2 regions of the Porphyromonas pogonae genome follow, and region 1 is predicted to be linked to the other one. Evidence: riboswitches for the same ligand, from Rfam matches in the RefSeq annotation. Region 1 holds a riboswitch; the other holds the start of a gene.
The links. Region 1 has a riboswitch for cobalamin ahead of VYJ22_RS01955 (ABC transporter substrate-binding protein). Riboswitches for the same ligand answer to the same signal wherever they lie in the genome.
Positions count from the first base shown of each region.

Region 2: it holds a riboswitch for cobalamin, as region 1 does, so the genes downstream of both, VYJ22_RS04075 (TonB-dependent receptor) here and VYJ22_RS01955 (ABC transporter substrate-binding protein) in region 1, are expected to answer to the same signal.

Region 1 covers NZ_CP143258.1:482,793-486,422, forward strand. The annotation lists cobalamin riboswitch at 1,051-1,246, shown strand; gene VYJ22_RS01955 (ABC transporter substrate-binding protein) at 1,446-2,618, shown strand; partial or broken gene VYJ22_RS01960 (FecCD family ABC transporter permease) at 2,618-3,630, shown strand, end outside.
Region 2 covers NZ_CP143258.1:1,067,003-1,070,632, reverse strand. The annotation lists gene VYJ22_RS04075 (TonB-dependent receptor) at 1-960, opposite strand, end outside; cobalamin riboswitch at 1,130-1,358, opposite strand; gene galK (galactokinase) at 1,582-2,733, opposite strand; gene VYJ22_RS04065 (MFS transporter) at 2,853-3,630, opposite strand, start outside.

The DNA of each region.
Region 1 (3,630 bases):
TAAACTGTTGCTATTGGATCTCAAAGAGGATTTGCCGTTGGCATTGATGCAAAACAAACGAAAATCTGACTTGGCAGTCTTCAATTCAGCTGTTTTTATAACAACTGAGCGGATGTTTAGTCTGACAAAAATCAGAATTTTGAAATCGTCATATTGATGCAAATGTGGCTTAATATGTTTCAAAATGATGTAAATGTACTGTTGGGTTTGGCTTTTTGAAAGATTGGGTGGCGCAGTGACTTTTGTATAATTGAGCCTCTTGAGGTGTAGAGGTAGATCGCAGTCGTTGTTTAACTGAGATAAAGTTGTATTTTAACTAAAACACAAAAGTATTTTAACTAAAACATTTCGGTGTCATAACTAAAACAGGAGAGTCCTTTAGTTAAATTAGCGAGACATTTTAATTAAAATACGGGTGCATTTTGAGCTTTCCTACAGAAAAAGCCGTAAAGAGGTGCAGGTGTCCTCTATACGGCTTTGTTGTGATGGTCAAGTGTAGTTGGCTACATTTTGACAATTTGATATTTTATCTTTTCTATTGCATTTTGACAAAGTGTAAGCTTCGTGGAGTGCATACCGCTGCCAGCAAGTCACTGAGCGAGCGTTTTGCTGTATTCGTGGGGTATAGGTGATGTTTCGGAGTATTCATACGTGTGGGATAAAAAGTAATTGTCATCAAGACAAAGATACAACATCGTACCCCCCTTTGTCAAGAGGTGTAACCCTATTTTTTTACTTTTATCCTGAAGAGATGTGAACTTACGGTGCCCTCATTTGGTACCCGATTTGCTCTGCCCTGCAGCTACGGTGCGGTAGCCTATATTATCTTTCTTTTAGTCTCATGTAAAGTGATAATCCTAACCAGATGTGTTGCCACAGGAGTGGTGATGCTTTTCTTTAGTGGCTCTCAGGGCTAATGATTATTGGGTTGTACGAAGAGTCACAATTTAAATTTTTATATCTTTGCTTAGCTGAATCGGATGCGTATAACTTTATTTAATGTAGGCTTTTATTGTATTCGTATTAGAGCAAAGCTAGCGACAGGTGGTCGCAACTAACAGGACATTCGGTTCAAAGATATTCTTTGCATGGAATATCGATTGATTAAAAGGGAATTTGGTGTAATCCCAAAGCTATCCCCGTAGCCGTAAAGTCGTATATGTCATAGTATAATGTCACTGCCACAAGCGGGAAGGCACTATGATTTAGACTGAGTCGGAAGACCTGCCGAAGTATCATTACCGATAATATAGACGAATGTTTGATATCACCTATATGTCTTATCGGGTTGTGGGAGTCCTTTTGTTTTAAGTTCTTTCGGGTTGAAAAGAATTTTATACAACAGTCAGTGTATGTACTGCTCCTCCCGCTATGAGGTCAGAGCTTCCTTTCCTTGTATTTTTCTTGGCGATCCGTATATAATAAATATCAAAAAAATCGCCTTGATGAAAAAAAACATCTGCTTTTTTTACTCGATCTTGCTGGTACTTCTGTTTTATTCTTGTAATGGAAATCGTAGCAAAAACACACAAGCGATAGATAGTGTATCTATTGATTATGCCGACTTTTCGTATCCTGTCCAATTCAAATATGCCAAAGGTATTGAGGTGAAAAATCATGATCACTACAAAGAGGTCATGGTATTTAGCCCTGACACTCCTGATACTATGGCTACCTATATATTGTATCCGCGGGGTGAGAAACGTCCTCAACTATCATGTCGCAATTGCTATTTCATACCTGTTCCCCTGAAAAATATTGCCTGCTTATCTACTACTCAAGTGGGAGTATTACCATTGCTGGGCAAGGTGGATAAGCTTGTAGGTTGCTCCAATATAAAAAATATCTGTAATCCGGAGGTGCGTAAACGCATCAGTGAGGGTAAAGTGCAAGAGATAGCCCGGGGTATGGCTAAGAATATAGAGCAGATAGCCGCTTTGCACCCTGAGGTGGTGCTACAGGATTTGTCCAGAATGTCCGACAAGGACGAGGAGCTCATAAGCTCCGGTATCAATACCGTACTCTACAATGAGTGGAAAGAACGTAATCTCCTGGGGCGTGCGGAATGGATGAAGCTTACTGCCATGCTCCTGGGCTGTAATGCCAAAGCCGACAAATTATTCTCCAAAATAGAGGAAGACTACCTCAAAGCAAAAGAGCTGGTGGCGCAACAAACCGATACTATCCCCATCATGTATGGTCTGGACTATAAAGGCACGTGGTATCTGCCGGGTGAGTTTAGCTATCCCACCTCTATGTTTAGAGATGCAGGGGTTAAGTTTGACTATGCCGAGGGCAAAGTGAGTAGCCAGCCCTGTAGTTTCGAGCGCATCTTTAGCCGTCACCGCCATGCAAAGATATGGATATGTATGATGACTGGTAAGATTTTTACCATGGCTGACTTCTTGGCGCTCAACGACCGGTACAAGCATTTTGATGCTGCGGCCAACGGCATGGTGTTTATAGACCGCAAGCGAGTCAATGAGAATGGCGGCAATGACTTTTGGGAGAGTGGTCTCTACCGACCGGATTTACTGCTCAAAGATATTATCAAGATAACACGTCCGCAGTTACTGCCTGACTATGAAACAACTTATTGGATGCAGCTTAAGAAATGATGAAGAGAACTAACATCGCTTTTGTGGCAGCGGCATTGCTTACGCTACTCTGCTTTTTCCTTGATTTGATATGGGGTAGTTTGGATATATCCATGTCCGATGCAATAAACGCCTTGTTCAATACCTCCGCTATGGATACTACGGATTATGTAATACGCAACTTCCGCCTACCCAAAGCGCTTACCGCTCTTTTTGCAGGAGCCGGTATATCTATAGCGGGATTACAGATGCAGAACCTATTTCGCAATCCGCTGGCAGATACATCTATCTTGGGGATCAATAGCGGAGCAGGTGTAGGTGTAGCTATCTATACCATGTCGTTTACCATATTTCCGGGACTTATATAGACATCGGGGGTAGCCAATACTTGGGGTATAGTATTATCATCTTTTATCGGAGCGTTGGTGGTGCTTATGCTCATCTCCGGTATAGCTTCATGGCTCAAGGATATTATATCTGTACTCATCGTTGGGGTAATGATAGGTTTTATGGCAAGTTCCGTAATCTCGATACTCCAGTTTTTTACAGACAATGAGACGCTCAAGGGGTATTTGCTCTGGTCATTTGGTAGTGTCTCGGGTACAACATGGCGCCAGTTGCAGGTTATGATGCCTGTCGTTTCCATAGGATTGTTCTTATCCCTGATGATGCCCAAATATATGAATGCTCTGAATATCGGTGAAAACTATGCCCGCAGTGTAGGTATCAGTGTGGGCAAGGTACGTATGGCACTCATACTTATTACCAGCATTATCAGTGGTTGCATTACGGCATTCACGGGGCCTATAGCTTTTTTGGGTATCGCCGTACCGCACTTTACACGCATGGCTTTCAGGACCTCGGACAATAGGATACTGATCCCTGCAACGATGTTGTGCGGGTCACTGCTGATGCTGGTGTGTGATATCATAACGCAGGTACCGGGCAAGGGATTTGTATTGCCCATCAATGCCATCACTTCTCTGATAGGTGCTCCCGTGGTCATACTTATTATTGCTAAAAATAGAAAGAA
Region 2 (3,630 bases), 580 kb from region 1:
TGATGAATAGTTGGATAGTTTCCAATCATTATTTATCGTATAAGTATACTTTAGAGAAGTGTTCCAAGCCTTATTGTACATAAAATCCGACTCATTATTGAATCTCTTGTCTCGAGGTATACCCGGTCTTACAGCTCCTTTGGGCAAATAAAATTTATTATCATCGGCTGTGTATACCGTATCAGGCATAGTGGGTGGCAGTCCTATTTCCGTACCATAGGAATCACTTCGAGCCTCTGCTCTCCAAACAAATTTATGAGCACCATGGGTATAACCTAATGCTGTATAAGCAGAAAGGCGTCTGTCACCGGTATTTCTCCAGTGATCACCACCAGAATAGAACACTCCGGCATAAAAATTGAGAGGTCCGGTGATATTTCCGCCCAAAGATAAAGCTGCCTCACGATAATTAAAACTTCCATATCTCAAATGAGCATTGAGTGAGCGCTTATACGTAGGCTCTTTGCGCACAATATTGAGAATTCCACCTACAGCTGAGTGACCGTAAAGCACAGAAGCCGGGCCCTTCAGCACTTCTATCTTCTCTACATTATATAGATCTCCAAAAGGATAAGAATTAATAGTCGTACGCTCGTCCCTCACCCCATCTATCATAATAGGAGAATCATTGAATCCTCGAATAGATAAACGTTGAAAAGCTCCATATGAAGTACTCATATTTACCCCGGGTACAAACTTTAGAGCTGTTTGCAGATTAGTTATCCCCCGCTGCAATAGTACATCTGTATTGAGATTATTCACTGTAAGAGGGGTTTTCTTCAAAGAAACGGGGATTTTGTTGAGGTGAGCTTCCTTACGAAAAGCAATCACTTCTACACTGTTCAGATTCTTCACAGAATCTTTGGCAAATTCGTAATAGTCGTCTTTCTTCTGCGCATGAGCACTGACAGCAGTAAGCAAAGAAGCACTCAACAGACAAAGAGTAATTTTTTTGGTCATAAATATCTATTGTTATAAAAAGATGTTACAATGCAACTATCCCGGACACTAATCACAAATAGATATTTACTTCCCAAAGGCTCATTTGCTATCACCATAGCATTGGCTACGGTACATAGTGATACTCATATTAGGGTAAACATTTCATGACCACAACTCCCGGATCAATTCATTTATAGTTTCAGAGGCAGGTTTCCTGGCTCTTCCCATTATCTTTGCGCCTTCCCATTTTCTTTCTATGCTGATATAGTGGCGTTTGCAAAGACTATCCGTAAAAATCAATAAGCCTACTTAAATATTACGGAAGGAATTACAGTAGCGGGTACTGCTTCGGTATTGCACCGAATTCCCTTTTATGCGCTGTTATTCAACGCATCACCTTTGAATCGGGTAGCAAAGATAATGAATTATTTAGTCAAAAGGAATTTTTAGTCACAAGACTAAAGGGCATGCCTAAATTGACATGCCCTTACTCGCAATTTGAGACTGTTGCAAAAGTCAACAGTCTATATTAGCACGTATTAAAAACACATCAATACCCAAACGTTATAATATAGATAGAGGGGCATTCATTGTGAATCCCCCTCTGTCTATATTATAAGTAATTCGGAGTAAAGCGGACTATGCCTCTAACTTACGAGATCCGTCGGAAATAACGACATCATAGATCTTTGGTTCACGTCCGTATTTTTCTTTATATTCTTTGGTCACTTCTCTCACAAAACCATTATAGAGCCCGTCTCTGACAAGATTAATGGTGCACCCCCCAAAGCCTCCGCCCATAACTCTCGAGCCGGTAACGCCACTTTTGCGAGCAAAATCATTGAGAAAATCCAGTTCTTCACAGCTTACTTCATAAAGCTTGCTCATGCCATGGTGGGTTTCATACATTTTTTGCCCTACTGTTTCATAGTCTCCTTTTATCAAAGCATCACAGACATCCATTACTCGCTGTACTTCTTCTATAACGTACTCAGCACGCATGTAATCCTCTTCCGTCACTTCCTTCTTTACTTCTTTGAGCATTTCCATGGAAGCATCACGCAGAAACTCTACTTCAGGGTGACGAGCACGGATAGCGGCAGCCACTCTTTCGCAGCTTTCGCGACGTTTGTTGTAAGCACTACTTGCAAGCTCATGCTTCACTACACTATCTACAAGCACCAAGCGGTATCCTTTAGGATTAAAAGGGTAATACTGATATTCAAGGGATTTACAGTCAAGGCACATCAGGTTATCTTTCTTACCGAAAACCGACGCAAACTGATCCATAATACCACATTTGACACCGCAGTAGTTGTGTTCTGTAGCTTGCCCTATCAGAGCCAATCGGAATTTATCAATATCCAGTTTAAACAGGTCATTGAGAGCGAAAGCAAAAGTGCTTTCGAGAGCAGCAGAAGAAGACATCCCCGCCCCCAGAGGTACATCACCTGCAAATACCGTGTCAAAACCTCCTATCTTGTAACCCAATTTCTGAATTTCACGACACACGCCAAATATATATCGAGCCCAACTTTGAGAAGGAGCATCTTCCTCATTGAGGCCAAACTCAGCAGACTCATTCAAATCCAAAGCATAAGCACGTATTTTATCAGTATGGTTGAGTTTGATTTCAGCGACCATAGCTTTGTCTATAGCTCCGGGAAATACAAATCCGCCATTATAGTCGGTATGCTCTCCAATGAGATTGACACGTCCGGGAGAAGTGTATAATGTACCTTCTGATTGGTAAAGCTCTTGAAATTTGTTTTTGATTGACTGGATATCCATAGTTTAGAAAATATTTATGAGATTAAATGTATTAATGAAATAAGCTCCTGCAAGGCCTCTACACAAAAGCTAGAGGTAAGTGCAGGAGCTTAACTATTGATCAAAATCCGAGGTTAAGTTTATTGTACTTTGTTCATATTAGGATCAAAGTCTTCAGGCAATTGTTTTACTTTATGTCCTACCAAAGCATAATAAAGAAGGTAAACTTCTCCGATGACTACGATAGTCCAAGTCCACTGCCAACTGCCGATGCTATCAGCAAAAATACCTTGAATCAAGGGTAATACAGCACCACCTACTACACCCATCATCAGTGCACCTGAGCCCTTTGCGGTATATTTGCCAAGTTTGTCTATAGCAAGAGCAAAAATAGCAGGCCACATAATAGAATGGAAAAGGCCTACGAATACAAGCAGAAGAGGATTACCCGTAAACATGGACAATGTAACCAACACTCCGGCTCCTATAGTGGTAAATACCAACTGGGTATTGGCTGATATCTTGCTTATAAAGCTACCACACAAACGACCAATAAGCATACCGAACCAATACATAGATGCAAGCTGGGCAGCAGCACCGGTGGTATATCCATGATCCTTGATGGCATATAGGTTGATGTTACTACCTACAGCAACTTCCACACCTACATACATAAAGATAGCTATTACACCCAAAGAAAGATGGCTAAAACTCCATACGCTGCGCGAAAGTTTTTCGTCCTTAGCTACAGAAGTTCCTGCAAGATTAGGCAAGTTGAGACGGCGTACAATAAAATAAAGAATCGCAACAAAAGCAATCAATACCACCATAGGGATGAATAGAGATTGTACTTTAATATCAGCTCCACTGGCACCACCAAACACTACAAATGCAATGAAAAGCGGACCTAAGGTAGTC